3 regions of the Tepidibacillus fermentans genome follow, and region 3 is predicted to be linked to each of the others. Evidence: riboswitches for the same ligand, from Rfam matches in the RefSeq annotation. Region 3 holds a riboswitch; each other region holds the start of a gene.

Region 1 (10,247 bases), on a different contig from region 3:
AACAGAGTATACTGATGAGGAGAAAGAATTAGGGAAAAAGATCGTTGGCTATAACCAAGCAATCGATTTGCTACTCGAACGAATTTATCGTTCTATCGAGGCTGATGTTCGCCAAACGAAAGAACGAAAAAAACTTCACCAAACGTACAATAATCCTTATCAAGGATTATCTGTGGATGGAATGTTTTTTGATAAGCGGAAATAGCAAGGAATAATGGGGGAGAAGGCCATGGGACACCATCATCATCACGATGACGATCACGAACATTATTATGATGATACCAAATTACATGATAACCAGTTTATTTTTTTACGCCATTATCTTCATATGTTGCAAACCTGTGAAGAAGGGGTTCATTATTTAACAAAAAGGATTCAGCACGAACATACGTTAGATTTACCGATGCTTCAAGATTGTTTAGATGTTTTTCAGACGCTAGAAGATGCTAATTTCTTATCTTCAAGTTTAATGAAAAAAGTAGATTATTCTACTTATGAACTGATTAAGTCATTTGATCAGTATAAGACCCAAATTGAACAAGTAAAACAATCGATTGAAAATGAAGAGGTTGATCGCGTGGTTGAAATCCTCGTTGGTCATTTATTCCCTGCTTATTTAGAATGGTCGATGGAAGTTCAAAAACGTCTCTTTCCACGGATTCAACAATAGAATAAGGTTGCATATTTAGGGCTGACTCACAAGAGTCAGCCACTTTTTTAAGTATAAGAATTTGCGACTAAGCTCCCTTACCCCTAATAAGCTTGGCTTGTATGCTTCTATAAGCATGACTTTTTTTGTATATCTATTTATTCACAGAAAATTAACCTGATTTTAATATTTCACAAATAGAACAGGCATTCTTGTGAACAATGTGCACAAAAAAATGTGGATAATGTGCATAACCCTGTGAATAACGAGAATAACAGTATTTACTTTTGTGTATAACCCTGTTGAAAAGTTTATAAATCTGTGGATAATTTTTTTCTTTTGTATTTTCAATGAAAAATAGGTTGATTATTTATTCGCTTGTATGTATAATCATTCATAAGCATAAGGAATGATTAAGGGAGGATCGTCGATGAAAAGTAAAGGATTAAAAGTTGTATTATTGATGTTCTTATTTGTAGTTGGGAGTTTAGGACTTATTGGTTGTTCTTCAGAACAAACAGGAACAAAATCACAAGAAGGTCAAAAAGCTGCAGAAGAAAAAACCTACGTTGTTGTGACAAATGCAGAATTTCCTCCATTTGAATCCACCTTACCATCTGGTGAGATCGTTGGATTTGATATTGATTTAATCAATGCGATTGCCAAAGCTGAGAATATGAAAATCAAAATCCAACATCAAGGTTGGGAAGCGATGTTAAAAGCTGTAGAGACGGGGACAGCAGATATTGGTGCATCGGGAATTACCATTCGTGATGATCGTAAAGAAAAGTATGACTTTACTTCTCCATATTTTGAAGCGACCCAATTGATCTTAGTTCCTCAAGAATCGAATATCAAATCGGCAAATGACTTAAAAGGGAAAAATATTGGTTTCCAAAGTGGAACTACAGGAGAAACAGCCGCTCAAAATATTTTTGGTAAAGACTATAAAGGGTTAAAAGGATATCCTGACTTGCCAACGGCGGTGAATGACCTATTTACCGGTCGAATTGCTGCGGTCATTGGCGATAATGCCGTAGTGGCTGAATTTGTGAAAAAGAATCCTGATAAAAAGTTACAATTAATTAAGGATGATGCTTTTGAAAAAGAATATTACGGCTTTATCGTTAAAAAGGGGAACAAAGAACTTCTTGATAAGCTGGAAAGTGGATTAAAGAAAATAAAAGAAGATGGTACTTATCAGAAGATATATAATCAATATTTTGCAAATTAAATGATTGTAAAGAAGAACAATAGATAGATAAAGTGTGCGAAAAAATTAGCACACTTTTTTTTATAAAAAAATAATTGATTTTTATTCTTGAGCACGTATAATAATACACGTGTGTATAAAAAAGGATAAAATATGATGAAATGGTCAGCATACAAGGATTCTAAGATACTAAGGAGGCACATTTTGTGAAAAAAGTAAAATTAGCAATATTTGTGTTGCTATTGATCATTGGTTCATTATCATTATTCGGTTGTGGTGCAAGCGACAAAGGGGAAGATAACTCCAATACTGGTGGAGAAAAGACGTATAAAGTAGTAACCGATGCTACTTTTCCCCCATTTGAATCAACACTACCATCAGGAGAAATCGTCGGTTTTGATATTGATTTGATCAAAGCGATCGCTGAAGTTCAAGGATTTAAAGTAGATATCCAACATGTTGGCTGGCAGCCCATGTTAAATGCGATTGATAATGGCAAAGGTGACATTGCCATTGCTGGAATTACCATTGATGAAGAGCGAAAGCAAAAGTATGACTTTACAGAGCCGTACTTTGATGCGACACAATATATTTTAGTTCCTGAGAATTCCAATGTAAAATCCCTTGATGATCTACAAGGACAAAACATCGGTTTTCAAAGTGGAACAACAGGAGAAAAAGCTGTTCAAAAAATCTTTGGCAAAGACTATAAAGGGGCTAAAGGATACGAAGATTTGCCAGCAGCGGTTAACGACTTATTAACAGGACGAATTGTCGCGATCGTCGGCGATAATGCCGTTGTTGGTGAGTTCGTGAAGAAGTACCCAGACAAAAAGTTAAAAGTGGTCAAAGATGACCGTTTTGAAGTTGAACATTATGGGATTATGGTCAAAAAAGGAAATACGGAATTACTCAAACAGCTAAATGAAGGTTTAAAGAAAATCAAGGAGAATGGGAAATATCAAGAAATTAAAAATAAATATTTTGCTGAGTAAAAAACAAAACTGAAAATAAATGAGTGCGTGGACAACTCTGCGCACTTTTTTCCCGTATAGGAAAGTATAAAGGATCGTTTAAGAAAGAAGGGATGAAAATGGCTGAGTGGAATGCCGTTTTAGAATATAAAATCTGGTTTATCCGAGGCGTTGGCTATACCATCCTCCTTACCTCGGTAGGAGTGTTTTTTGGTACCATTATTGGCTTGTTTTTGGGGTTGGGTCAATTATCTCAACAGCGGATATTCCGTATATTAAGTCGGGCTTATGTGGATCTTTTTCGCGGGACACCTTTATTTGTTCAGATTTTAATTGTTCATTTTGCCGTGATGCCTGCTATTTTTGGCGATGAGGCTCCATCGGCCATCTTTTCTGGATTTGTCGCTTTATCTTTAAACTCAGGTGCCTATGTGGCAGAGATCTTCCGTGCAGGGATTCAATCGATTGATAAAGGGCAAATGGAAGCGGCTCGTTCTTTGGGAATGACTTATCGTCAAGCGATGAGATATATTATTTTGCCTCAGGCATTTAAACGAATGTTACCACCTTTAGGAAATGAGTTTATTGCTTTATTAAAAGATTCGTCATTGCTCGCTGTCATTGCGACACCTGAATTAACTTATGCGGGACAAATGACGGCAAAAAATACCTTTACCTCTTTTGGTCCTTATTTAACAGTGGCAGCACTCTATTTAATCTTGACGTTAATCTTGTCTAAAGGGGTAAGAGGGTTAGAAAGGAAATTTTCCAATGATTAAGGTAGAAGGTTTGTATAAACAATATGGTGATTTAGAAGTTTTAAAAGGAATCGATATTGAAATTCAGCCAAAAGAAGTAGTTTGCATCATTGGTCCAAGCGGTTCTGGGAAAAGTACCTTTTTACGCTGTTTAAATAAATTAGAAGATTTTCAAGCAGGAAAGGTAATTGTAAGGGGAGAAGATTTATCTGACCCTAAAATCGATGTAAACAAAGTAAGAACCCATGTGGGAATGGTTTTTCAACATTTTAATCTTTTCCCGCATATGACGGTTCTAGAGAATATCACAATTGCCCCCATTAAAGTGTTAGGAATGGAAAAAAGTAAAGCTGAAGAAATTGCCAAGAAATATTTAGGGAAAGTTGGATTATTAGATAAGGCAAATGCCTATCCTGATCAACTCTCTGGTGGACAAAAACAGAGGGTAGCGATCGCCAGAGCTTTAGCAATGGAACCGGATGTGATGCTCTTTGATGAACCTACTTCTGCTTTGGATCCGGAGATGGTTGGTGAGGTATTGGAAGTGATGAAACAGTTAGCCAAAGAAGGCATGACTATGGTTGTGGTCACTCATGAGATGGGCTTTGCAAGAGAAGTGGCTGATCGGGTCGTATTTATGGATCAAGGGCAAATTATAGAGGAAGGGAAACCAGAAGAAATCTTTTCTCAACCAAGACACGCACGGACACAATCCTTTCTTAGTAAAGTATTGTGAATTCTTATATCAATTGACGGTTCACGTATGTTTTTACCATTGGTAGAATATACCGAATGATATGTGTTATAATGAAAATAGGAAATTGGACAATCTTTACATTTGAAAGGAGCGGTGACCATGAATTTCATCGTTCGTGGGGACAACATTGAAGTGACTGAGGCATTAAGAGAGTATGTGGAGAAGAAAGTGGGTCGCATCGAGAAGTATTTCGATACTCCTCTTACAGCACCTGTTTATGTAACAATGAAGGTGGTTCGCGATCTTCATAGTGTTGAGGTAACCGTTCAACTACCAGGAGTTGTCCTGCGTGGAGAAGAACAAAACGAAGATATGTATGCTGCAATTGACCTCGTGGTGGAAAAATTAGAAAGACAGATCCGTAAACATAAAACAAAAATTAACCGAAAATTCAGGGAACAAGGAAGTCTAAAAACCCTTTTTAAAGAGGATCCTGTTGGTACAAAGGCTAATGAAGAGGAAGAAGAATTCCAAATCGTCAAAATCAAACGTTTTAATCTTAAACCAATGGATGTAGAAGAAGCCATTTTGCAAATGAATATGTTGGGCCATTCCTTCTTCGTATTCTCCAATGCGGAAACCGAAGAAACCAATATTGTATATAAACGTAAAGATGGCCGTTATGGTTTAATTGAGCCAGAATTTTAATGGTAATCTGTCCAGTTTATTTTGACATATAGTGTCGATTGGAAAACGCTCGCGAAAGTCGCAGCTTATAGAAACATACAAGCCTAGCTTATTAGGTTTGTATATTCCATAAGCAGCGACTTTTGGGAGTGTATTTTTTTTGTTTGTGCATATAAAGTATATAATCATAGAATGGACCAGCACCACTAGGCTTTTGCCTACATAGGATATGTCAGGAGGTGAAGAAAAATGGCATTTCTAAAATTTCTCCTTTATGTTGTCATTTTTTTCGCCATTTCAACGATAACGCAAATGGTTTATAGTGGATTGAAAAAGTCTTATTCCTTTGAGTCAGATTGGATCGCTCCTCTGTTCAGTGTGATTACAATTATGTTCTGGATGATCATCCCCTCCCATTGGTTCGTTCTCCTCCTGTTTGCGATAACATTAGGTATTACTGCCCAAGATAAAGGAAAAAACACAAAGCGGAAATTATTTTAATCTTTTGCTGCCAAGCTGGCAGTTTTTTTTGGAACGGAATTGGTGACATAAACGTTAAATAAATAAAGAAATAAAAAGGATCAATGAGATTTTTTGCTCCAACTGTCAAAGAGTGATAAAATAAAAATTAGACTTTTTCCTGTGAGAGGAGTTGTACTTGTGTTCGGATTACTAAAAAAAGTGATCGGTGACATGAATGAGCGTGAAATTAAACGTTTAAATAAAACAGTGGAAAAAATCAATCAACTTGAACCTCAAATCAAAGCTTTAAGCGATGAACAATTACGAGAAAAAACAGCTGAATTTAAAGAACGGTTGCAAAAAGGGGAAACGTTTGATGACCTCTTACCTGAAGCCTTTGCCGTTGTGCGTGAAGCTTCTCAACGTGTCTTAGGATTACGTCACTTTGATGTTCAGTTAATTGGTGGTATGGTCCTTCATGAAGGACGTATTGCGGAGATGAAAACAGGAGAGGGGAAAACACTTGTTGCAACCTTACCTGCTTATTTAAACGCTTTATCTGGTCAAGGGGTGCATATTGTTACTGTCAACGATTATTTAGCGCAACGTGACCGGAATACCATGGGTAAAATTTATGAATTTCTTGGGTTGACCGTTGGTTTAAATATCCACGGAGTTTCTGCTGAAGAAAAGCAAGCTGCTTATCAAGCCGATATTACCTATGGGACGAATAACGAGTTTGGTTTTGATTATCTACGAGATAACATGGTCTTATATAAAGAACAAATGGTACAAAGACCTTTGAATTTTGCCATTATTGACGAGGTGGACAGTATACTCATTGATGAGGCTAGAACTCCATTGATTATTTCGGGTACAGCTTCTAAGTCGACCGATTTATACTATGCAGCAGCACATTTTGTCAAACGTTTGGTTGCAAATGAAGATTATACGTTAGATGAAAAAACCAATACGGTAAATCTGACAGAATCTGGTGTGGATAAGGCAGAGAAAGCATTTGGCATCGATAACCTTTACGATACCAATCATATGACCCTAAATCATCATATTACTCAAGCCTTAAAGGCGGCTGTCTTAATGAAACGAGATCGTGATTATGTTGTACAAGATGGTGAAGTGATCATTGTTGACGAATTTACAGGCCGTTTAATGTATGGTCGCCGTTATAGTGATGGTCTACATCAAAGTATTGAAGCGAAAGAAGGACTTCAAGTACAAAATGAAAGTATGACCTTAGCAACCATCACCTTACAAAATTATTTTCGTATGTATAAAAAATTGGCAGGTATGACGGGTACTGCAAAAACAGAAGAAGAGGAATTTAAACGAATTTATGGTTTGGATGTTGTGGTGATCCCAACGAATAAACCAATGATCCGTATCGATTTACCTGATGTCGTTTATAAAACGGAACGAGCAAAATTTAAAGCGGTTATTGACGAAATTGTCCACCGATATGAAAAAAAACAACCTGTACTGGTGGGTACCATCTCAATTGAAAAGTCGGAACTTTTATCCGACATGTTAAAACGTAAGGGGATACCACATCATGTATTAAATGCGAAGTACCATGAAAAAGAAGCAGAAATTATTGCAAAAGCTGGCCAAGCAGGTGCAGTAACCATTGCAACCAATATGGCGGGCCGTGGTACGGATATTGTTCTTGGTGAAGGAGTTGCTGAGCTAGGCGGACTTCATATCATCGGTACGGAACGGCATGAGAGTCGAAGGATTGACAACCAATTAAGAGGACGTTCGGGACGTCAAGGAGATCCGGGTTCTAGTCAATTTTTCATCTCACTTGAAGATGATTTAATGAGAAGATTTGGCTCCGATCACATTATGGGAATGATGGATCGCCTAGGAATGGAAGAAGATCAACCGATCGAAAGTAAGATGGTGACAAAGGCAATTGAATCGGCTCAGAAGAAAGTGGAAGGTCATAACTTCGATATTCGTCGTGTCGTACTACAGTATGACGATGTGATGAACCAGCAACGGGAAGTCATCTATAGTCAGCGCAGACAAGTATTAGAAAGTGATAACTTGCGTGATGTCATTATCAACATGATCATGAATTTTGCCGAACGTTTGGTCAATATCCATTGTCCAACCGATCAAGTCCAAGAAGATTGGGATTTGAAGTCTTTATTAGACCATGCCAATGCAACCTTTTTAAATGAAGGAACTCTTTCCGAAAAAGATATATGGGGCAAAGAACCAGAAGAGATTTTGGAGCGTTTCCGTGAGGTTGTGGAACAACAATATCATCGAAGAGAAGAAGAACTTGGTGAGAATATGCGTGAATTTGAAAAAGTCATTCTTCTTCGTGCCGTCGATAGTAAATGGATGGATCATATCGATGCGATGGATCAATTACGGCAAGGGATTCATCTGAGAGCATATGGTCAAACAGATCCATTACGGGAATATCAGATGGAGGGATTTGAAATGTTCCAGGCCATGATCCAAGCCATCGAAGAAGAAGTGGCTACTTATATCATGAAAGCCCAAATCCAGAATCATCTTCAACGTGAGGCTGTTGCTGTGGGTCATGCGGTAGATAATACCAATCCAGAACCAAATTCGAAGAAAAAACCAGTTCGTGCAGCACAGAAAATCGGTCGAAACGATCCATGTCCATGTGGAAGTGGTAAGAAATATAAACACTGTCATGGAGCAGCACATTAGCAGCACATTCATCGATTGACAAGATTTCAGGGTCAAACTATAATGAATTCAAATTCCTTTAAAATTTCATATTGGTTATGCCTCTTATCCAGAGCGGCGGAGGGACTGGCCCAATGAAGCCCGGCAACCGACGCACAGTCTAACTGTGTTGGCAGGTGCTAATTCCAGCAGAATCTTATGATTCTGAAAGATGAGGGGGGGAAAGGTTATTCACTCCTTCTCATCGAGAGGGAGTTTTTTATTTTCATAAAAAGAGAGGAGAAATAAGATGAGTCAAGAAAAAAGTTATGAATTCGAAACGATTGCTTTACATGGGGGTCAACAACCTGATCCAGTAACAGGTTCAAGAGCAGTACCGATCTATCAAACCACTTCTTATGTATTTAAAGATACAGATCATGCTGCTAACTTATTTGCTTTAAAAGAACCAGGGAATATTTATACTCGAATAATGAACCCCACTCAAGATGTATTTGAAAATCGCGTGGCTCAATTAGAAGGTGGAGTTGGAGCCTTGGCTCTTGCTTCTGGATCTGCAGCCATTACCTATGCAATTCTTAACATTGCTGGTGCTGGGGATGAAATCGTATCCTCAAGTAGTTTGTATGGTGGTACATATAATCTTTTTTCTACCACACTCCCGAAACTAGGAATTACGGTTAAGTTTGTTGATCAAAGTAACACAGAGAATTTTCGACAAGCCATAAGCGAAAAAACGAAAGCAATTTATGCTGAAAGTATCGGAAATCCCAAAATTGATGTGCTAGATATCGAGGCTGTTGCCAACATTGCCCATGAAGCAGGAATTCCTCTTATCGTAGATAATACGTTTGCTACCCCTTATCTTCTTCGTCCATTTGATCATGGAGCTGATATTGTTGTTCATTCTGCGACCAAATTTATCGGTGGTCATGGAACTTCTATTGGCGGTGTAATTGTCGATGGAGGCAAATTTAATTGGGATAATGGTAAATTTCCAGGTTTAACGGAACCAGATCCAAGTTATCATGGGGTGGTATATACCAAAGACTTTGGATCATTAGCATACATTATCAAAGCAAGGGTTCAGTTATTAAGGGATATGGGAGCAGCGATTTCACCTTTTAATGCTTTTTTACTTCTTCAAGGATTAGAAACATTGCATTTACGAATGGAGCGACATAGTGCAAATGCTTTGCAAATTGCACAGTTTTTAGAAAACCATGATTTCGTTACTTGGGTGAATTATCCGGGCCTTCCTTCAAATCAATATTATGATTTAGCACAAAAATACCTACCAAAGGGTCAAGGGGCAATCTTCACCTTTGGCATTAAAGGTGGAGTCGAAGAAGGAAGAAAATTTATTAACAACTTAAAACTATTCTCCCATTTAGCCAATGTTGGAGATGCCAAATCATTAGTCATTCATCCAGCAAGTACAACCCACCAACAATTATCTCTTGAAGAGCAACTTAGTGCTGGTGTTACTCCTGAAATGATTCGTTTATCCATCGGAATTGAAAATGTAAATGATCTGATTGCCGATCTAGATCAAGCCTTACAAGCAAGTCAAAAGTGAAAATAAAAAAAATAAAAAAGTGTAAAAAGGTTGCAAAAGCAACCTTTTTTTCTTAATTATTGTGGAAGAAGAAGCGGAATAAACGGCGTAAACATGGGAAATTAGGAGAGATTAATTTCTTAATCAAAGACAAGTTAATCAAATTAGCGGCTTAGGATAACCGAAAGTCTAAGGAAGAAAAACATCGGAAGCCGTATAAGGGAAACCTCACGTACGGTTGATGAAGGGAAACTGAAATGAGTAAAGAAGCTTATGGTCGCTATGAAAGTTTCAGTTTTCTGCTCAACTTCTAATCCTTGGAGTAATGGGTAAACTATGGTATGATGAAATTTGAGATTTATTTAAAGAGGTGAAGCTATGATATCGCAGGGAGAACTAAAGAATGAACTAGAAAAGATGGCCAAACGATTGGCAGAGATTAGGGGGTCTCTTTGACATAGAAAGTAAAAAGAGCCGAATCGCTGAGTTAGAACAAAAAATGGCTCAACCTGATTTTTGGAATGATAATGATGCGGCGCAAAAAGTGATTAACGAAGT
Region 2 (10,247 bases), on a different contig from region 3:
GACATCATCAAAGTATTTCCAGCAAACGTTTTTGGACCAAAGTATTTAAAAGATATCCATGGTCCATTACCACATATTCCTTTAATGCCAACTGGTGGATTAGATTTAACCAACGTAGCAGATTACATTAAAGCAGGTGGAGTAGCCGTTGGTATTGGAAGTTCTTTAGTAAACACCAAGAAAATGATAGATGAAACTTACTTGAAAGAATTAGAGTCAAACGCTTCAAAATTTGTTTTAGCGGTAAGAAAAGCAAGAGAAAAATAAAAAAACATTACTTGAAGAAATCAAACTTGAAAGGAGGGATCCTAACAAGATTTCTTCATAGTAATGTTCAAATAAAAAAGCAACCTAATTTATTATACATCAATTGGGGGGTAAATAAAGATGAAGCTTAAGAAGTTATTTTTATTCGGATTAATTGCTGTGTTAATGTTAACATCTGTTGCTTGCAGTCAAGGTACAAATGATACGCAAGCTACTTCTAAAGATGGTGTAACAAAAATTAAGATTGCAAACTATTTTGCAGAAGATCATCCTCAAAATGTCGCATTAAGAGAAAAATTCAAGAAGATTGTTGAAGAAAAGACAAATGGAAAAGTTGTTGTTGAAATATACCCAAGTAACCAACTGGGTGATGAGGCGCAATTTACCAATGGTGTTCGAAATGGAACAGTTGAAATGGCTATTACGGGTATGGGATTACAAACTGCTAATCCAAAGATTGGTGCAGTCGAGTGGCCATTCTTATTTGAGAGTTATGACCATGCACGAAAAGCATTAAACGGTGAAGTTGGAGACGAAATTGAAACAGAGTTTCGTAAATTAGGTGTAGAACCTTTAGCATGGACAGTAAACGGTTTCAGAGTCATTTCTGCTAATCGTCCAATTAAATCAATGGATGATTTCAAAGGTTTCCGTTTAAGAATGCCAAACATTCCAATTTTCGTTAATACAGGTAAAGCATTAGGCGCTAATGTACAGCCGCTTCCATTATCTGAAGTATTTACTGCATTAGAACAAAAAGTTATTGATGGTCAAGAAAACCCATACGCAACATTAAAAGCTTCTGGTTTCTATGAAGTTCAGAAATACGTATTAGAATCAAATCACATGTTTAGTCCAAACGTTTATTTAATGAATAAGAAGTTATTTGATAGTTTTGATAAAGAAACACAACAAATTATTAAAGAGGCTGCTCAAGAATCTGCAAATTACGAATGGGAACTTTTATTAAAATCAGAAGAAGATGTTAAAAAGTTCTTAAAAGAAAAGGGTCTTGAAATCATTGTTCCTGACGCTCAATTTAAAGAGCAAATGGTTAAAGCAATGGACCCCGTATATCAAGATCTATATAAACAATATGATTGGGCAAAAGCGTTTGTAGAAAAAGTTCGTAATTCTAAGTAATAAACTATTGCCATGGGAATAAATCCCATGGCAATATCAATCCATTAAGAGGTGAGGCGAGATGGAGAAACTATTAAAATTGTTAAATGGCATTTTAAATGCGATTATTGTATTGGTCCTTAGTATTATGGTTATTCTCGTTTTTCTAAATGTTGTTCTCCGATACGGATTTGATTCTGGGCTCACATGGTCGGAAGAGATAGCCCGATTCGCATTTGTGTGGGTTGTATTTTTAGGAGCAGTGGTAGCATTAAAAGATAAAAGCCATTTAGGGGTAGACTTACTAACAGCGAAACTCCCTTTATTTATACAAAAAATATTATATGTTATATCAAATCTTTTAATTGTAGTTGTTTTAGGATTATTTATAGATGGATTACTGAAAATGATGGAATTAAATAAATTAGTTAAGGGACCTGCAACAGGAATTCCTATAAATATCCTCTATTGGGCCGGATTATTTGCTGCGGTAGTTATGATTGCTATAAGCATCGTTCAGACCGTTCGTTTTGTTTTCTTTAATCAAGATCCTCCTCCTTGGGTCAAAACAGAAATGGATTCAACAGTGAAGTTAAGGGAGGGGAAATAAAATGATATGGTTATTTTTAGGAAGTTTATTTTTCTTCTTACTTATTGGTGTTCCTATAGCTATCTCAATGTTACTTAGTGCCATAGCAATGATGTTAGCATTAGGTATTTTTGACACTCAAATAATTGCTGAGAATTTGATTAATGGTGCGAATAGTTTTGCGCTAATGGCCATTCCATTCTTTGTATTAACCGGGGAAATCATGAATGTTGGTGGAATTTCTCAAAGGATCGTTGATTTTGCCAGTTCGTTAGTCGGTCATATTCGTGGCGGCTTAGGTTATGTAATGATTATCTCAGGTGTTATATTTGCTGGATTGTCTGGATCCGCTGTAGCGGATACTGCAGCTTTAGGTGCCATACTAATCCCAATGATGGTAGCAAAAGGTTATAATGTCAATCGTTCATCCGGTTTAGTAGCTGCAACAGGTATACTTGGAACTATTATTCCTCCAAGTATTCCGATGATCCTATTTGGAGTAATTGGTGGAGTTTCAATTACTAAGTTGTTTATGTCAGGTATTGTTCCTGGAATTTTATTGGCAACTGGTTTAATTACGGTATGGTATTTTGTAGCTAAGAAAGATAATGCTCAAACCATGCCAAAAGCAACAAAAGAAGAAAGATGGAAAGCGTTTAAAAGAGCATTTTGGGCATTATTGCTCCCACTAATCATTATCGTTGGATTACGTGGAGGTATTTTTACACCTACCGAAGCAGGCGTAGTTTCTGCAGTATATGCATTAATTGTTAGTTTTGGCTATAGAGAAATGAAACCAAGAGATTTACTAAAAGTATTTATTGAAGCAACCAAAACAACTGGAGTTGTTATGTTCTTAGCTGCAACCGCAATAGTTTCTGGTTATGTCATCACAGTTGCTCAAGTGCCTTTAGAATTAGCCGAGTTCTTGCAAGGGCTTACAACTAATCCAACCATTTTAATGATCATTATTATGATTTTCTTATTATTAGTAGGTATGGTTATGGACTTAACTCCAGCAATTTTAATCTTCACACCTGTTTTATTGCCTGTGATTACTCAAGTGGGAATTGATCCCGTTTATTTTGGATTATTGGTGGTTATTAACTTATCGATAGGGTTAATTACACCGCCTGTTGGTACTGTACTATATGTAGGGTGTGGAATTAGTAAGATAAGTTTAGTTGAAATTTCTAAGGGTGTATTACCATTTTTAATTGTTGAAGTAATTATCTTATTCCTTTTAGTTTTATTTCCCGAACTAGTAACCGTTCCGCTTGGGTGGTTTGCTTAAAAAAAGATTTAAAAAAATAGGGGGATTATAATGGTTCAAAATGGTCTTTTTAAAGGCATTATCCCACCAGTATCAACCATCTTTAACGAAAACCTAAAATTGGACCGCCAAGGAATGGGGAAATTAATTGATTTTCTCATTGATTCGGGAGTACATGGATTATTTTTCTTAGGTAGTGGTGGCGAGTTTAGCCAGATGTCTTTTGAAGAGCGAAAAGAAGTTGCTGCATTTGCAACAGAATATGTAAAAGATAGAGTACCCGTTTTAATCGGAACAGGTGGAACCAATACGCGTGAAATCATTGCTCTCAACCAACATGCTAAAGAAATCGGAGCAGACGGTGTTGTGATTATTAATCCATATTATTGGCCATTAACGGAAGAGAATTTATTGGCTCATTATGGCGAAATCGCCGAAAACACGGAACTACCGATTTTACTCTATAACTTCCCAAATCTGACAGGCCAAGATTTAACACCGGAAATCGTGTTAAAGTTAGTAGATAAATACCCGAATATTGTTGGTATCAAAGAAACGGTTGATATGGCAGGGCATATTCGAGAAATGATCCTGAAAGTAAAAAGCAAACATCCTCATTTCTCTGTTTTAGCAGGTTTTGATGATCACCTTTTAAATACGCTTTCCCTTGGTGGAGATGGTTCGATCTCAGCCAGTGGAAACTTTGCACCTGAATTAACGGTAGGAATCTATCAAGCATTCCAGAATAGGGATTATGAAAAAGCGATTGAGTTACACAAAAGATTAGCATTCTTGCCTCTTATGTATAAGTTAGATTCTCCATTTGTAAATGTAGTTAAAGAGGCAACAAAACTTAGAGGGCTTGATATTTCCACTCATGTTCTCCCACCTGCTCGTCCTTTAAGTGAGGAGAAAAAGCAAGAATTGATTGCAATATTAAAAGATGCCTCTCTTTTATAATTAATGAAACATATTTGGAGTAAATTATGGGTTATCTATATTGGGATAGTGAAAACACTATCCTTTTTTATTGCAAATAAACACTGAAACCACACTATTGGATTAATCCTTTACAACAAGAAGTAGTAGTTCTTTGCGTTATTACTCCAGTTTTTTTTTTGAATCATTATGAATCAGAGAAAGGTGGTTATTATGAGAGTAGCTATAGATATAGGGGGTACCTTTACGGACTTAGTACTATGTTGATGATGATGGGAGAATCGGCATTGCTAAAAGTCATACTACCCCTCCAAATTTTGAACAAGGCGTAATTGATGTCATTGAGAAAAGTAATTTGGATCCGAGAGATATAGAAACATTTATTCATGGTACTACTCAGCTGTTCAATCATTAATCATTACTGGTATTTCTTACTACATATTCATGGACTTAAAAACAAGAATTGCCCCTGATCGTTTTACACCCGAAATTTGGAGAAATTAAAAATAGAAAATAAATCTCATAAGGAAGAAATGAGTAAATAAGAAAAACCTTTTGACATAATATGATCCCCTTATATTAGACAGAATAGAGATCTGTTTACTATATAGGGGATTTTAAATGACCAATTTTATTCTTCAAATATCGAGACGCGATCTCCTGATGTTGTAATTCCCGAAAAATTATCAGGGTCAAACTGTTCCCAATGGGTAGTCTCATCTAAAATCATAGCACCTTGCTGTTGTAAACGCTGAAAGTCATCTTCAGACAAAAAGATATACTCATACTTATTCAGATAACGAATCCTCCATAATGTTTTACCCTTAAGTTCTGCAAACCATTGATGCAATTTTTCGCAACCTTCTTCAATTTTAGTTAGTTTTTTTTCACATAATGGACAGAGGTATTCCATTATTTTTTCCCCTCGCATTCAATGATAAAAATTGGCTTCTCGCCAATTTATCTAATCTAACTTCTAACTTCTAATTTCTTTTTATTATATGTTATGCAACTATTCGATAAATTTCAATCATCAATTGAATTAATTTTATCAATTTATTTTAATAATTTTTTGATTCATTGTGAATAAATGGAAGTGATTGATTCATCGAATAATGGTTTCATGAATCGGGTAACGTAACTTTAACAAAGGAAAAGGAGGGGAATCCATTTGAAAAAGGATCAAGAACAAAAAATCCCGCCTCATATTGATATGGTAGAACAAATGGTTCAATCCTCACCAAAATTAAAAAGAAAAGCAAAAAAAGGGAAGGAATAACGGAAGCTTTAACTCCTGAAAGGAGAGAAAAGAATGATAACCGTGATCGGGTTTATAACGATATTTTTGATCCTTCTTTTCTTACTCATCAGTTATTACTTTTTAGTTAAAAAACCAAAAACGGCCAAAAAGGAACAATCTAATATCATTCAGCTGCAAACCGATGGATTTGATTTTATTCTCTATAATGGAAAGGTAAAAGAATTAATAACCGATTATCATCGGTATCTTGCAGACTTAGATGTGGTAGTCTATAGTAAGAGATTATTTATTGGTTTTTTAGAACCAAAATATGCTTACATAGACATTCCAGCAAAAGCCATTCAATCGGTAAAGTATGAACCCAATAAACTAACAATATCTTGTTTTAAAGAATTATCTGGTACGAAAAAGATTGTCATAAAAACAAAAACAACCCAACAACTTTATCATTTAGCCAAAAAGATTGATTTTATCTCACGAAGATCAAAAAAAGTTACTGCAATATGAAAGAAAAGGGAGTTCGAGGCTCCTTTTTCTCATTTTAAGTCTTGATTCATTTTTTTCAATCAAGTTGGTTAGTAGCGTTAAGCTAAAACTTAAGACAAAGTAGAAGATGACGACATCAGTCGAATAATATGATGATCTATGAATAGACAGCCATTTGAAGTGTCATCCATAAACCTATCAGAAGAATATTTAATGCTCCTCAAAATGAGCGTACTCTTTCATTCCTACGAAAAGTTTTGTAATATTTATCCATAATTTTCGTTATAAAATTTTTGTTGACAGTTTTATTATGAGGTGGTACTATTTATTCATCTGTTATGAAGCATTGATTTGATGAAGTGAATAAGTGTTGTATCCTTATCTAGAGAGGTGGAGGGACTGGCCCTATGAAGCCCGGCAACCTACCATAATATTATGGGAAGGTGCCAATTCCTGCAGGACTTTTTGTTCTGAAAGATAAGGAAAGGACTTTCGTTAAAATTAGGGATCCTTTCTGAGTTTTTCAGAAAGGATTTTTATTTTGTCAATGTAGAAAAATATCAACAAGCTTTGTTGTGACATAGAAAGTGGTGAATAGAATTGATTCGACTTCATAAGGTGAAAAAAGTATATAACGGTAACAAAGAAGAAGTTGTTGCCTTAAAGGAAATTAATTTAGAAATCGAAAAAGGTGAAATCTATGGGATCATTGGTTACTCTGGGGCTGGGAAAAGTACATTGATCCGCTTAATCAATATGTTAGAAGAGCCAACAGAAGGGGAAATTTGGGTAGATGGTCGCCAAATGAACCGATTAAGTCAGAAGGAACTTCGTAAAGCGAGACAGGAAGTTGGGATGATCTTTCAACACTTTAATTTATTATGGTCCCGAACGGTTTTTGAGAATATTGCCTTTCCTTTAGAAATTGCTGGTGTACCAAAAGAAGAGATCAATCAAAGGGTGAATGAGTTAATCGATCTTGTTGGTTTAACAGAAAGGGCAAATGCCTATCCTTCAGAATTAAGTGGTGGGCAAAAACAAAGAGTAGGGATTGCTAGAGCTTTGGCGAACCGTCCAAAGGTATTGTTAAGTGATGAAGCTACTTCCGCGCTTGATCCCAAAACGACGGATTCAATCCTTGAGCTGTTGCAAGAGATTAATCGAAAAATGGGAATTACCATTATCTTAATTACTCATGAGATGCATGTGATTCAAAAAATTTGTCATAAAGTAGCTGTGATCGATCAAGGAGAAATTGTTGAAGAAGGCCCTGTACTAGAGGTGTTCACCCACCCAAAACAACAAATTACTAAAGAGTTTGTCAAGCAAGTAACTGAACATATGGATACAGAAGAAACCATTCGCCAAATCCCGTTGGAAAAAGGAAGTTACATTTTAAAATGTAAATTTGTCGGTGAAAACGCCAACCAGCCAATTATTAGTCGCTGGGTGAAAACATTAGATGTTGAGGCCAATATTTTAGAAGGAAACATTCAATATGTTCAAGGTTCTTCCTATGGTTCGTTATATATTCAAGTGAAGACAACAGTAGATAAATTAAACGAATCGATTCAATTTCTCTCAAATTGCGGGGTAGAAGTGGAGGTGGTGGAGAATGTGGTTGGAACCAAGTGAATGGACGCAGCTATTTGAAGCAGCGTTAGAAACATTATATATGGTTGGAATATCGGGTTTATTTACCGTCATCCTTGGAATACCATTAGGAATCTTTTTGGTTCTAACGGATAAGGGACAATTATTAGAAAACCGTATACTCAATATCATCTTATCTGTCATCGTGAATGTTTTCCGTTCAATACCATTCATTATTTTGATGGTTTTATTAATTCCTTTTACTCGTAAAATAGTAGGGACACCGATTGGCTCTACGGCTGCAACCGTACCTTTAATCGTTGGGGCTGCGCCATTTTTCGCTCGGCTAGTTGAAACTTCCTTAAGAGAAGTGAATAAAGGGGTCATTGAGGCGGCCTTATCGATGGGGGCGAATATCCGCCAAATCATTTTTAAAGTCTACCTACCTGAAGCGATGCCTTCCATTCTGTCAGGGATTACTGTTACCTTGGTTGCCTTGATCAGCTATTCAGCTATGGCTGGAGTTCTGGGCGGCGGCGGCCTAGGAAATATGGCAATTATTTATGGTTATCAGCTTTATAACACACCTGTTATGTTAGTTACAACTGCTGTTATTCTACTTCTCGTCCAATTGGTTCAAACTCTTGGGGATCACATCTCTAAGAGAATAGATAAAAAATAATAAATATAGGGAGGAAAGTTTAATGAAGAAATTATTTGTTATTCTTCTCGTTGCGATTTTAAGTTTAAGTTTAGTAGCTTGTGGTGGTACCAAGCAAGAGAATCAAGGAGCAAATGCTGGTCAAGGAAAAACTGAAGCAATTACCTTAGTTGTTGGTGCAACAGCTGTACCACATGCTGAAATTCTTGAAAAAATTAAACCAACTTTAGAAAAAGAAGGCGTGAAATTAGACGTCAAAGTATTCCAAGATTATGTTCAACCCAATATTCAATTATCTGAAGGACAACTCGATGCGAACTTCTTTCAACATGTTCCTTACTTAGAATCGTTCACAAAAGAACGTAACATCACCAATTTGGTAAATATCGCGAAAGTTCATGTTGAACCAATGGGTATTTACTCTAAAAAGGTGAAAAATTTAAATGAAGTACCTCAAGGAGCAAAGGTCTCTATTCCAAACGACCCTTCAAATATGGGAAGATCTCTAGTGCTTCTTCAAAAAGCAGGATTAATTAAGCTTAAAGATGGTGTTGGGATTAAAGGAACAGTTTCAGACATTGTTGAGAATCAAAAGAATTTAGAAATTGTACCTTTAGATGCGGCAATGCTTCCTAGATCTTTAGAAGATGTAACACTTTCTGTCATCAATACGAACTATGCTCTACAAGCAAAATTAAATCCTGTAAAAGATTCTTTATTCATTGAAGATAAAGATTCTCCTTACGCTAACGTATTAGTCGTTCGTAAAGGCGATGAAAATAAAGAAGCAATTCAAAAATTAGTAAAGGCATTAAATTCTGAGGAAGTAAGAAAGTTTATTGAAGAGAAATATAATGGGGCAGTGGTCCCAGCTTTCTAAAAATCTTCATTTAAATAGGCTGACCTAAAAATAAAGATCAGCCATCGCAGATACAATATATATTGTCAACTAAAAGAGATTACTCTATATAAAGTAATTTTAAGATGGGTGCTGATCCTTGTGATTCAGCCCTTTTTTTTTTGATTTAAATAGGGATAAGCTGCATATAGATAAAATATACAAGCTAAGGGAGGGAGCATTTTGAAAAATTTTTATAAGGTTTTTATATTTTTATTTATGATTTATGCCATTTTTATGTCGTATTATTTGTTTCAAACCCATCAAGCACTTCCAAGTTCATATGCCGGTGGTCCGGCCGATCCAGCGACATTTATGACAAGTCAACAACTACAAACAGCAACTATTTTTTCAAGAATCAAGGATTTTCTTTTTTTCATGGGAGTACCATGGGAATGGGCAATTTATCTCTTCGTCTTAGGTACAGGTCTTTCCACGGCTTTTTATTTTATCGCGAAAAAAATACATAAACGGTCCTTATTCTTACAGGCGAGTATTTATGTATTTTTATTAAGTATCGTCATGTTTTTGTTACAGTTTCCTTTGAAATATTACTCATATAAGGTAAGCCGGGATTATGGGATCAGTGTTCAACCTTTTGAGGCATGGATGACTGATCAGGGCAAAAGCATATTACTGGATCTTGTGATAACGATTCCGATGGTTTGGATTTTATATACCATCATTCGAAAATCACCAAAAAAATGGTGGTTTTGGTTCTGGTTGATCTCGATTCCCCTAACGATCATGATGTATTTTATTCAGCCGGTTGTCATTGACCCTATTTTTAATGATTTCCAGTCCTTACAAAACCAAGAATTAAAAGGGGAGATTCTTGCATTAGCCGAACGAGCGGATATTCCTGCAGATCAAGTCTATCAAGTGAACATGTCTAAAAAAACAACTGCTATGAATGCCTATGTAACAGGAATCGGATCGAATGCAAGAATTGTTCTCTGGGATACGACATTAAATAAATTAGAAAAGGATGAAATACTGTTTATTATGGCACATGAAATGGGGCATTATGTCTATCATCATATTTATTGGATGTTATTAGGATCGATCATTGCGTCATTTTTTCTTTTTTACTTTGTGTATCGATTGGTACATTGGGTCGTTCGACGGTTTGGACATTATTGGGGAATAGAACGAGTC
Region 3 (10,247 bases):
ATATAAGGGGGAATATTCAAAGAATCAAAGGAAATGCAATAAAAATAGGTTTGTATGATTCTATAAGGGCGACTTTAGCGAGCGAGTTTTCCTACCGACTGTTTATTCAAGGAAAACCGCGAGGTATCGGAGTGCGTTAGAATCATACAAGCCATGGGTTTTAAAAAGGCAGGAAAAAATCGTTAATTTCCTGCCTTTTTTCGATGCGCACAGCATGGGGGTTTATCTTGGAATCGCTGGAGGAACATAATTCAGTTCTTCATCAAAAGTAATATAGTCAAGATTAACCATCAATAAGAGGTACCGTTTCCCTGTTTCAGGATCACTAATAATGATATGGTCCTTACCTGCTGCTTCTAGTCTTCCGCGGAACACCTTTGCATTCCATTCTTTATTATTTTCAAAAGTCATATAAATGGTAGCAATTTTTCCGAGATTTAATCGCAAAATGTTTTCAATATAGGATTCCTCTAAAGGTAATTGCCCTGGAATTTCGATCCCGCGTTCAGGGGCTTGGGGTGTTGGAATCATGGGTTGCATTGGATACATTGGTTGCATCGGCATTATAGGTTGGGGGAAATTTTGATCATATTGAGATGCTGAAAATAGATCATAAAAATAAGGATAGTATGGATACATAAACAATCACTCCTTTTAAAAAGTTCCATAAACTGAAGGACAGTCTGAATAAGTAGGTGCATAAAAACAATGGGATTTATATCGTCCTGTATTCCATGCTATATACCACCTACTAGGACAACTTCTTCTTCCTGGATTAAAAAACCATAGGGCAAAAGTAGCAGGATGATATTTTTCTCCATTGACCACTTTTCGAGCTAATTGGATTTCTAAAGTGCGTGCTCTTTGATAAAAATAGGATTTTTGTACAGCCTCGAATCCTCCTGGGGATTGAAAGATCATTTGCGGCACGGTTCGGATTCCTTTGAAATCTAAACAATTGGCTCGAACCCGGTTTACTCCAACATTCCCAACTAGCAACATCCCAAGTTTCCCTTCACTTTCTGCTTCTGCCCGCATTAATCTAGCTAGTAATTTCAAATCGTTTATGTTTGTTTTAATAACAGCCATTGACTCACCTCGCACATTAGGCCTCTATAACAATATATTTTGATTAAAAAAAATGGTGAAAAATTATCACAGGAAATCTCGAAAAGGAAAGAAATTTCAATTTTGTCTTGACATAGACTGGTAATGATTATATGATGTCATTAACAATCTAAAACGACACAGGATTTCTTATCGAGAGAGGTGGAGGGACTGGCCCAATGAAGCCCGGCAACCGGTTTTTAAAAACGCGGTGCCAATTCCTGCGGAGAATCATCTCCGAGAGATAAGAAGAGCGTAAAACTACCCTCTTCTTATGAAGAGGGTTTTTTCATGTTTATGAAAGTTACGGAGTTCATGTTATTTTATCTAAATAATAAAAGAGAATATTAATTGATTATTCTTATCCAGAGAGGTGGAGGGACTGGCCCAATGAAGCCCGGCAACCGGTTTTATAAAAACGCGGTGCCAATTCCTGCGGAGAATCATCTCCGAGAGATAAGAAGAGTGTAAAAGAACTACCCTCTTCTTATGAAGAGGGTTTTTTATTTATCTTTTTGGGGGGGGACTTTAATGGTAACAACGATCATTCAATCACCCTATGAAGCAAGTGTCATTGAAATTGGCGAGTTATCTTTAGAATCAGGGAAAAAGTTAAAAAATGTACAGATTGCTTATGAACGGGTAGGATCAAAGGAAGCACCAGTTATTCTTGTATGTCATGCTTTAACAGGGAATCAATTTGCCGTTGGAACAGAACAAAACCCTGGTTGGTGGTCAGGATTGATTGGGCCAGATAAAGCGATTAATACGCAAGAATTTCAAGTGATCACGATGAATGTGATTGGTGGATGTGATGGATCAACAGGCCCATTAACCATTGACCCAGATACAGGCAATTCTTATCGAGCTAATTTCCCATTCATCTCCATTCGTGATATGGTTCACGCTCAATATCTCGCTTTAAAAAAGCTGAAAATTGACCATGTCAAGGCGATTATCGGTGGATCATTAGGTGGGATGCAGGTATTGGAGTGGGGGGTTCTCTATCCTGATTTTATGGATACGCTGATTCTTCTTGCAGTCACACCCTATCTTAGTGATTATGCGATTGCTTATAACTTAATCGCAAGGTTGGCAATCATAAATGATCCAGCATGGAATCAAGGGGATTATCTTTCAAATGAACAGATTAATGGATTAAAAATTGCTCGTATGGTAGGGATGGTTACGTATCGATCAGCTGAACTCTTTAATGCTCGCTTTCAAAGAGCACAACATGCGAATTGGGGTATTCGTCATGACGAGACTACTTTTGAAGTGGAATCTTATTTACGTTATCAAGGAGAAAAATTGACTCGGAGATTTGACGCGAATAGTTATCTTTATTTATTAAAAGCGATGGATCGATTTGATTTAGGAAAAGACCGTGGGGATTGGAGAAAAGCCTTAGAGCTAATGGAAGCTTCGATGATCGCCATTGGATTTCGAGGGGATTTGCTTTATCCACCTAAAGAATTAGAACAACTAGTCGAGCATTACCAGAAAATAGGTGGAAGAGCTAAATTCATCGAAGTAGATACACAATTTGGCCATGATGGATTTTTAGTTGAATTTGAGAAATGGGCTCATCTAGTGAGGGAGGGTATATATGGAATCGATTAAAGTCGTATTATTAGGTTTGGGTACTGTAGGTAAAGGAGTATATGAGACGATTCAAACACATCAGACTCAACTTCAAGCAGTATTAGGTAAGAAGATCGAGGTAGTTGCAATTCTTGTTAAAAATAAGGAAAAAAAAAGAGAGATTGATCTTGATCCTTCGGTTATCCTTACTACTGATTATGTGGATATCCTTCAATTGCCAGAGATTGATTTTGTGATTGAAATGATTGGTGGAATTGAACCAGCAAGAACATATATTGAGCAGTCATTAACAAAAGGGTGTCATGTGATTACAGCAAATAAAGAATTAATGGCTTTCCATGGAAAAGAATTACGTAAGATTGCTGAACAAACTGGTTTTCAACTAGCCTATGAAGCAAGTGTGGCTGGTGCTATTCCTGTCATTCGTACATTACAAGAATTATTACAAGTAAACCATATCACAAAAATTGAAGCGATCCTTAATGGTACGACGAATTATATTCTGACACAAATGCGGAAAGGAAAAATCTCTTTTGAGCAAGCGTTAATGGAAGCAAAAGAAAAAGGGTATGCAGAAGCAGATCCAAGTAATGATATTGAAGGATGGGACGCCTTTTTTAAATTAATGGTTCTAAGTGATTTAGTGTTTGATGAACAACCGAATTGGAATCATGTTGATCGATCAGGAATTGAACAGGTATTAATCGAAGACTTGACGCTTGCCGAACAATTTGGATTACGTTTAAAATTGATCGGATCACTATATAAGAACCATGATCGTTGGGAGGCAAAAGTAAAACCAACCTTTTTATCAAAGTCACACCCTCTTTATTATGTAGAAGGTGTTGAAAATGGAATTGTAATCGAAACGGATCTAGCAGGACGATTGTTTTTTCAAGGATCAGGTGCAGGCTCTTTAGCCACTGCTAGTGCAATTATCGAAGATCTCGTCAATGTATGGCAACGACAGAAATTGGGTGTTCCAAAAAGAGGGGTTAAATGGAAAGCAATTGCTGAGCATAAAGGAGACCAATCCTATTGGTTTGTTATACAATCAAAACAAAAACACAGGAAGAATGAGGATTTATTATTGAAAAATTCATTTCAACAGTTCGGCATAACGATTCATGCCAGTGAATGGATAGAATTACCCAATCAGGAATATACCACTGGTTATGTCATTTCAGGTAGGGGAGATGACATCAAGAAATTTCTCTATCAAGTAGAAAAACAATACTGGGGATTAAAATGGTATCCTATTTCTACTTGGCAAGAGCAAGAGGAGAAAAGTAAGCGAAAAGTATATGCATGAAAGAAATCATGGTAAGGCGGGAGAAAAATGGCAACAAGAACAATCTTTATTGAAAAAGGAGAGACAAGAATCACTCGATATGTAGAGACAGGAACAAGACTTCTTGATCTGATTCAAAATGAAGAGATACCGCTACCTGCTACATGTGGGGGAACAGGGCGATGTGGTACATGTAAAGTAAAAATCAAAGAATCCCTTCCTTGGAATCGTACAGAAGAACAAGTTCTTACTTCTGGCGAAAAAAGGGAAGGGTACCATCTTGCTTGTCAAATATTGATTGATAAAGGATTACATATTGAAGTTCCTCAACTTCAAGAAGAAAAACTTCAAGTAATGGAAAATAGCGTAGAAAGGGATTTTGACTTCCTTCCTTTTTTACGAAAAATATATATTCCAATGCAAAATCCAGAGGTTTCTGATCTACATTCCATTTATGATTATCTTTCAGATGTAGAAAAACTAGAGTTTACCTTAGAACAATTGAGACAAGTTCCTGTATTGATTCGAGAAAAAGAAGGATTAACCTTAACGCTTGACCCTAATGGAAAAGTGATTCATTTAGAAAGAGGAGATACCACAGATCAATTATTTGGTATCGCATTTGATATTGGTTCTACGAGTGTAGTTGGTTATTTACTAGACTTAAACTCAGGTAAAGAATTAGGGGTAGCTTCTCGTTTGAATCGGCAGGCACAATATGGTGCTGATGTGCTTTCACGTATTAGTTATGCGATAGAAAAGAAAAACGGAGTCAAAGTGTTGCAGAAAACAGTCATTGAAGTGATGAATGAAATCATTTCTGAACTCACCGAAAAATCAGAGATTGATGCAAAGAACATTCTGGATTGTACGATTGTCGGAAATAGCACCATGCAACACTTATTATTGGGAATTAGTCCAAAATCCTTAGGTCAGGCTCCGCACATTCCTGTGATTCAGCAAGAGTTTATGCTTTTTGCTAGGGAGCTTGATTTAAATATCCCTAATGCTCTTGTAAGAGTCTTACCCAATTTAGGGGGATTTGTAGGATCAGATACCGTTGGAGTAATTTTAGCAACGAAAATGTATGAACAGGAACAACTTACCCTAGCAGTCGATATCGGGACAAATGGAGAGATGGTATTAGGGACAAAAGATCGATTAGTCGCTTGTTCATCGCCAGCAGGGCCTGCTTTTGAAGGTGGCCAAATTCGCCACGGGATGAGGGCAATTGAAGGAGCCATCGGGAATGTTTGGATTGAAACGGATTTAAAATATGAGGTGATTGGAAATACCAAACCAAAAGGAATTTGTGGTTCTGGATTAGTAGACCTCGTTGCTGAATTATTACGAATTGGCATTATTGATCCATCAGGAAGAATAAAAAATAAACAGGAGGTCCCACCGATTGTCTCCTTTTTCTTAAAGAAACGAATTATCGAGAAAGAAACAGGCAATGAGTTTATCATCGTGGAACCTGAAAAGAGTGCAACAGGTGAAGCGATTACATTAACTCAGCAAGATATTCGCGAGTTGCAATTAGCAAAAGGAGCCATCTATACAGGAATCCAATTACTGATGAATCAATTAGGGATTGCACCTGAGCAAATCAACCAACTTTATCTAGCAGGTGGATTTGGAAGTTATATCGATAGCTATAATGCGAAACGAATTGGCTTAATTCCGCAGATCGATGAGAATAAGATCAAGACGGTTGGGAATGCCGCTGGTTATGGAGCCAAGCTTGCACTTTTATCCAAAGTAGAATGGCAAAAAGGGATTCAATTGGCTAGTGAGATTGAACATTATAACCTATCCGAAGTTAACGGGTATGAACGAGTTTTCGTAGAATCTTTAGATTTTCCAAAAACAGAGAGATGGTTGAAATAGAGTAAAGGATGTGAGGGAACATGAGTCAATGGTTAAAAGAATTGATTCAATCCAAAATTGTCGTTTTTGACGGCGCAATGGGAACCCAACTTCAGGAAAGAAATTTTCCTGCTGGGGAATGTCCTGAAGGATGGAATCTTACCCATCCAGAACAAATACGAGAGATTCATGAGAATTATCTAAAAGCGGGAGCTGACATTATTACAACCAATACCTTTGGAGCGACAGCAATCCGCTTAGAAGAATATGGACTAGATGATAAGGTGGCAGAGATAAACCATGCAGCAATCCAAATTGCCAAAGAAGCGGTAAACAATCATGGCTATGGCTATGTTGCTGCTTCAATTGGTCCAACGGGAAAGCTCATTGAACCTTTAGGGGAATTACCTTTTGATGTGGCTTATGAAGTCTATAAAGAACAGGTTATCGCAATTACAGAAGCAGGGGCCGATCTGATTATTATTGAGACTATCGGAGATATCAATGAAATGAGGGCAGCGTTGATGGCAGCCACTGAAAATAGCCATCTTCCTGTCATCGCAAGTATGAGTTACCAAGAAGATGGGAGAACATTTACAGGAACAGATCCGCAAACGGCAGCTGTCGTCTTAGAACGTTTAGGAGCATCTGTCATCGCAGTAAACTGTTCCGTAGGGCCAGAACAATTAGAAGAAGTTGTGAAAACATTAGTACACTCAACCAATCTACCCATTTTGGTTCAACCCAATGCAGGTTTACCAAAGTTAGTGAAAGGAAAAACCGTTTACGAAGGGTCACCTGAGAGAATGGCAGAATATGCAAGGAAGTTTGTTGAATATGGCGCTAATATGGTAGGTTCCTGCTGTGGAAGTACTCCCGAATATACGAGAGCGATCTATGAGCAAGTGAAAGAACTCACACCAATTCTCCGAAATCAAGAGTTTGGTTTACGAGTTGCTAGTCGTGTTCGGACAACAACGATTGACCCATTTAAAGGTTTACCAGTGATTGTTGGTGAACGAATTAATCCAACAGGTAGGAAAAAAATATCAGAAGAACTAAAACAAGGGAAAATGGAAACTGTGCGTCGAGAAGCGATCGAACAGACAGAAGCAGGGGCAGAAGTTCTTGACGTGAACGTTGGTGTACCGACCATTGATGAAAGAAAAACAATGGTTCAGGTCATTCAGTCGATCCAAACATTAGTCGACACACCCTTAATGCTTGATAGTACCAACCCTGAGGTTTTAGACCATGCATTAAAACTTTATCCAGGTAAGGCATTGGTAAATTCCGTGAATGGGGAGGATGCAAGTCTTGATTCGATCCTCCCTTTGGTGAAACGCTACGGGGCAGCAGTCGTAGGTTTAACGCTTGATGAAAAGGGAATTCCCAAAACGGCAGAAGAACGATACCAAATCGCAGAAAAAATTGTCAGGAAAGCCGCAGAATATGGGATTCCCAAACAAGATATCATCATTGATTGTTTAGTGTTAACAGCCAGTGCCCAACCAGAAGGGATTGCCGAAACATTAAAGGCGATCACCTTAGTGAAAGAACGATTACAAGTACCTACCATTTTGGGTGTTAGTAATGTTTCCTTTGGCTTACCGAACCGAAAAGCGATTAATCCCGTCTTTCTTAGTATGGCATTAGCAGCAGGCTTAGATGCAGCGATTATGAATCCATTGGAAGAGCAAATGGTTCAAACGATGAAAATTGGTGCAGTCTTAACCAACCGCGATCGCCATGCTGAAGCCTATATTGAATATGCAAAGGAAAAAATGGGAGCAAATGAAGAAAAAATGGTAAGAAAAGCCCCTAAGCAAAAAGAAGCAAAAGACATTTATGAAGCTCTTTATCAGGTGGTTTTAGCAGGGGATAAGGATCGAGTCGTTCCTCTAATAGAACAAGGTTTAAAAGAAGGCAAAGACCCAATGGAGTTACTCAACAGAGGTTTAATCCCTGGTATCGAAGAGGTAGGAAGATTATTTGGCAATGGAACCTATTTCCTTCCTCAGCTGATTCAGGCGGGTGATACGATGACGACCAGTTTTGAGCGGTTACGACCTGAATTAGCCAAACAATCGGATGAGACGATTGGGACGATCGTGATGGCAACGGTGAAAGGAGATATTCATGATATTGGCAAAAACATTGTCAGTGTACTTCTTTCCAATCATCGATTCAAAGTGATCGACCTAGGCAAAAACGTACCAAATGAAGTGGTGATTCAACGAGCGATTGAAGAGAAAGCAGACATTATTGGCTTAAGCGCCTTAATGACGACCACGATGGTAAGGATGAAAGAAGTGGTAGAAATGGTCGAAAAACAGAACTTACCATTCAAAGTTATCATTGGTGGTGCCGCTGTCAATGAACAATATGCAAAAGAAATCGGTGCAGCTGGTTATGCAAAAGATGCTGTTGAAGCAGTAGAAGTAGCAAAGTCATTATTGAAACAAAGGAGTGTTTCTTAATGAGTACCTACCAAATCCATGGACTAAAAGAAAAATTAACATTAGGTAAGTTCGTGGTTACGGTTGAATTAGAGCCACCAAAAGGTGCCAATCCGATGCCAGTACTAGAAAAAGCAGCTTTTCTAAAGGGATATGTAGACGGAGTTAATATAGCCGATAGTCCAATGGCAACATTAAGGATGAGTCCAATCGCTTTAGCTCATGTAATTCAACAAGATATGGGGATCGAAGCGATCTTTCATTTAACTTGTCGTGACCGAAATGTGATAGGTCTTCAATCGGAATTATTGGGAGCAGCTGCTTTAGGGGTAAGAAACATCTTAACGTTGACAGGCGACCAACCTACGAGAGGGGATCATCCAGATGCTCGTGGGGTCTATGAGGTAGACTCCATTGGCTTAGCAAAAATTGCAAAACAGTTAAATGAGGGTTTAGATTTGACAGGACATCCATTAAATGGACCAACCCAATTCTTTATTGGTGCTGCAGCCAACCCAGGAGCAGACGACCTAGATGTTGAACTTGAAAAATTAAAAAGGAAAGTGGACGCGGGAGTTCATTTTGTTCAAACGCAGCCTGTTTTTGATTTAAACCAAGTGGAGAGGTATTTGGAGTTAACAAGAGATCTTCCGATTCATATCATTTTTGGAATTTTACCATTAAAAAATGGGAAGATGGCCCACTATCTGAACCAAAAAGTTCCTGGAATACAGATCTCTGAAGAAATTATCAGTAAAGTCGAACAAGGTGGGAGAGAAGCGGGAATTGAAGTTGGCAAACAATTAATCGAAAAGATAAAAGGCATCGTTCAAGGAATCCATATTTATCCTATTGGCGACTTGACTATGGTGTCTGAACTTTTAGATATTCCGCAAAAAATGCCTAAGGTGATCTAATGTTTTTTCCAAGATTATCAATAACGATTCCTGAGAATCTCGTATATCGATATATGGGATTTTTGAAGGAAAATAAAGTACCAGAAGATTGGAAGTACCGAATAAAAGAAGCGATTAAACAAGCACGAGTTTACTTAAAACCTACCGGAATGATGAAAACGGAAGAGATTTGCTCAGAATTACTGGATAAATGGGAATGGAACACATTAAAATTTGGTGGCAAACAGGTGAAAAGAGTCATCAATCGGGGTTACAAAATTACATTTTTGATCGCTACGATTGGTGGTGATTTAGAAAAGCAAGTAGAGTCCTATACAAAACATCAGGATTTAACCTCCGCTTACCTTTGGGATTCAATCGGTACCGTAGCCGTTCATCAAACGGTTGAACAATTAAAAAAATATATCAAACCGATGGCACAAAGGGAAGGTGCCCAATTAAGTCCGAGAATGGCACCCGGTTATGGTGATTGGATGATTGAAGCCCAATCTTTGTTCTTTAAATATCTTGACTTTAATCGTGTAGGCGTTACGTTTAATGATGACTATTTGATCATACCCAAACATTCATTGACAGGGATAATCGTCTGGACACATCAAAATGTAACACCTAATGAACCTTGTCAAACCTGTGCCAAATTCGATTGTATTTATCGTAAAACTCCGGTAAAGGTTTCCTAAAAACCTGAACCGGAGTTTTTGATTCACGAAAGAAAGTATAAGATTTTGGGAGCAATATCTCCTTGAACTGGCTTGTATGTTCTAACGCTGCTCCTCATACAAACCTATTTTTACTCTATAGTGAATCGATACTACTCATGATTATTTAAGTAATTCTCGGCAGCTTTTACAGCTTCCCCTTCATTGATCTTAATTTTTAACTCGGATAAGATCGATTCCAATGCCGTTAAGAATTGAATGACATTACTTCTCTGGGAAGAATATCCCATGAGGCCTACACGCCAAATTTTATTCTTTGTGGGTCCTAAACCTCCACCAA

What was found. Region 3 has a riboswitch for S-adenosylmethionine ahead of metX (homoserine O-acetyltransferase MetX). Riboswitches for the same ligand answer to the same signal wherever they lie in the genome.
Region 1: linked by a shared signal. The riboswitch ahead of EDD72_RS04545 (homocysteine synthase) and the one ahead of metX (homoserine O-acetyltransferase MetX) in region 3 are both predicted to bind S-adenosylmethionine.
Region 2: linked by a shared signal. The riboswitch ahead of EDD72_RS10730 (methionine ABC transporter ATP-binding protein) and the one ahead of metX (homoserine O-acetyltransferase MetX) in region 3 are both predicted to bind S-adenosylmethionine.

What each region holds. Positions count from the first base shown of each region.
Region 1 is NZ_SMAB01000005.1:36,611-46,857, reverse strand. It holds gene fliT (flagellar protein FliT) at 1-205, shown strand, start outside; gene EDD72_RS04585 (DUF8042 domain-containing protein) at 230-670, shown strand; gene EDD72_RS04580 (basic amino acid ABC transporter substrate-binding protein) at 1,080-1,883, shown strand; gene EDD72_RS04575 (basic amino acid ABC transporter substrate-binding protein) at 2,069-2,857, shown strand; gene EDD72_RS04570 (amino acid ABC transporter permease) at 2,956-3,615, shown strand; gene EDD72_RS04565 (amino acid ABC transporter ATP-binding protein) at 3,608-4,330, shown strand; gene hpf (ribosome hibernation-promoting factor, HPF/YfiA family) at 4,451-4,999, shown strand; gene EDD72_RS04555 (hypothetical protein) at 5,228-5,479, shown strand; gene secA2 (accessory Sec system translocase SecA2) at 5,639-8,152, shown strand; SAM riboswitch class I at 8,234-8,349, shown strand; gene EDD72_RS04545 (homocysteine synthase) at 8,421-9,710, shown strand; one part of gene prfB (peptide chain release factor 2) at 10,068-10,142, shown strand; one part of gene prfB (peptide chain release factor 2) at 10,144-10,247, shown strand, end outside.
Region 2 is NZ_SMAB01000021.1:3,915-14,161, reverse strand. It holds gene EDD72_RS10770 (bifunctional 4-hydroxy-2-oxoglutarate aldolase/2-dehydro-3-deoxy-phosphogluconate aldolase) at 1-267, shown strand, start outside; gene EDD72_RS10765 (TRAP transporter substrate-binding protein) at 388-1,410, shown strand; gene EDD72_RS10760 (TRAP transporter small permease) at 1,472-1,999, shown strand; gene EDD72_RS10755 (TRAP transporter large permease) at 2,001-3,272, shown strand; gene EDD72_RS10750 (dihydrodipicolinate synthase family protein) at 3,303-4,211, shown strand; partial or broken gene EDD72_RS10745 (hydantoinase/oxoprolinase N-terminal domain-containing protein) at 4,404-4,599, shown strand; gene EDD72_RS10740 (hypothetical protein) at 4,822-5,103, opposite strand; gene EDD72_RS10735 (hypothetical protein) at 5,503-5,958, shown strand; SAM riboswitch class I at 6,313-6,421, shown strand; gene EDD72_RS10730 (methionine ABC transporter ATP-binding protein) at 6,538-7,572, shown strand; gene EDD72_RS10725 (methionine ABC transporter permease) at 7,553-8,212, shown strand; gene EDD72_RS10720 (MetQ/NlpA family ABC transporter substrate-binding protein) at 8,235-9,071, shown strand; gene EDD72_RS10715 (M48 family metallopeptidase) at 9,273-10,247, shown strand, end outside.
Region 3 is NZ_SMAB01000010.1:36,871-47,117, reverse strand. It holds gene gerQ (spore coat protein GerQ) at 223-639, opposite strand; gene EDD72_RS07615 (cell wall hydrolase) at 655-1,089, opposite strand; SAM riboswitch class I at 1,255-1,358, shown strand; SAM riboswitch class I at 1,466-1,570, shown strand; gene metX (homoserine O-acetyltransferase MetX) at 1,639-2,730, shown strand; gene EDD72_RS07605 (homoserine dehydrogenase) at 2,717-4,024, shown strand; gene EDD72_RS07600 (ASKHA domain-containing protein) at 4,052-5,893, shown strand; gene EDD72_RS07595 (homocysteine S-methyltransferase family protein) at 5,914-8,352, shown strand; gene EDD72_RS07590 (methylenetetrahydrofolate reductase) at 8,352-9,248, shown strand; gene EDD72_RS07585 (hypothetical protein) at 9,248-9,928, shown strand; gene EDD72_RS07580 (pyridoxal-phosphate-dependent aminotransferase family protein) at 10,060-10,247, opposite strand, start outside.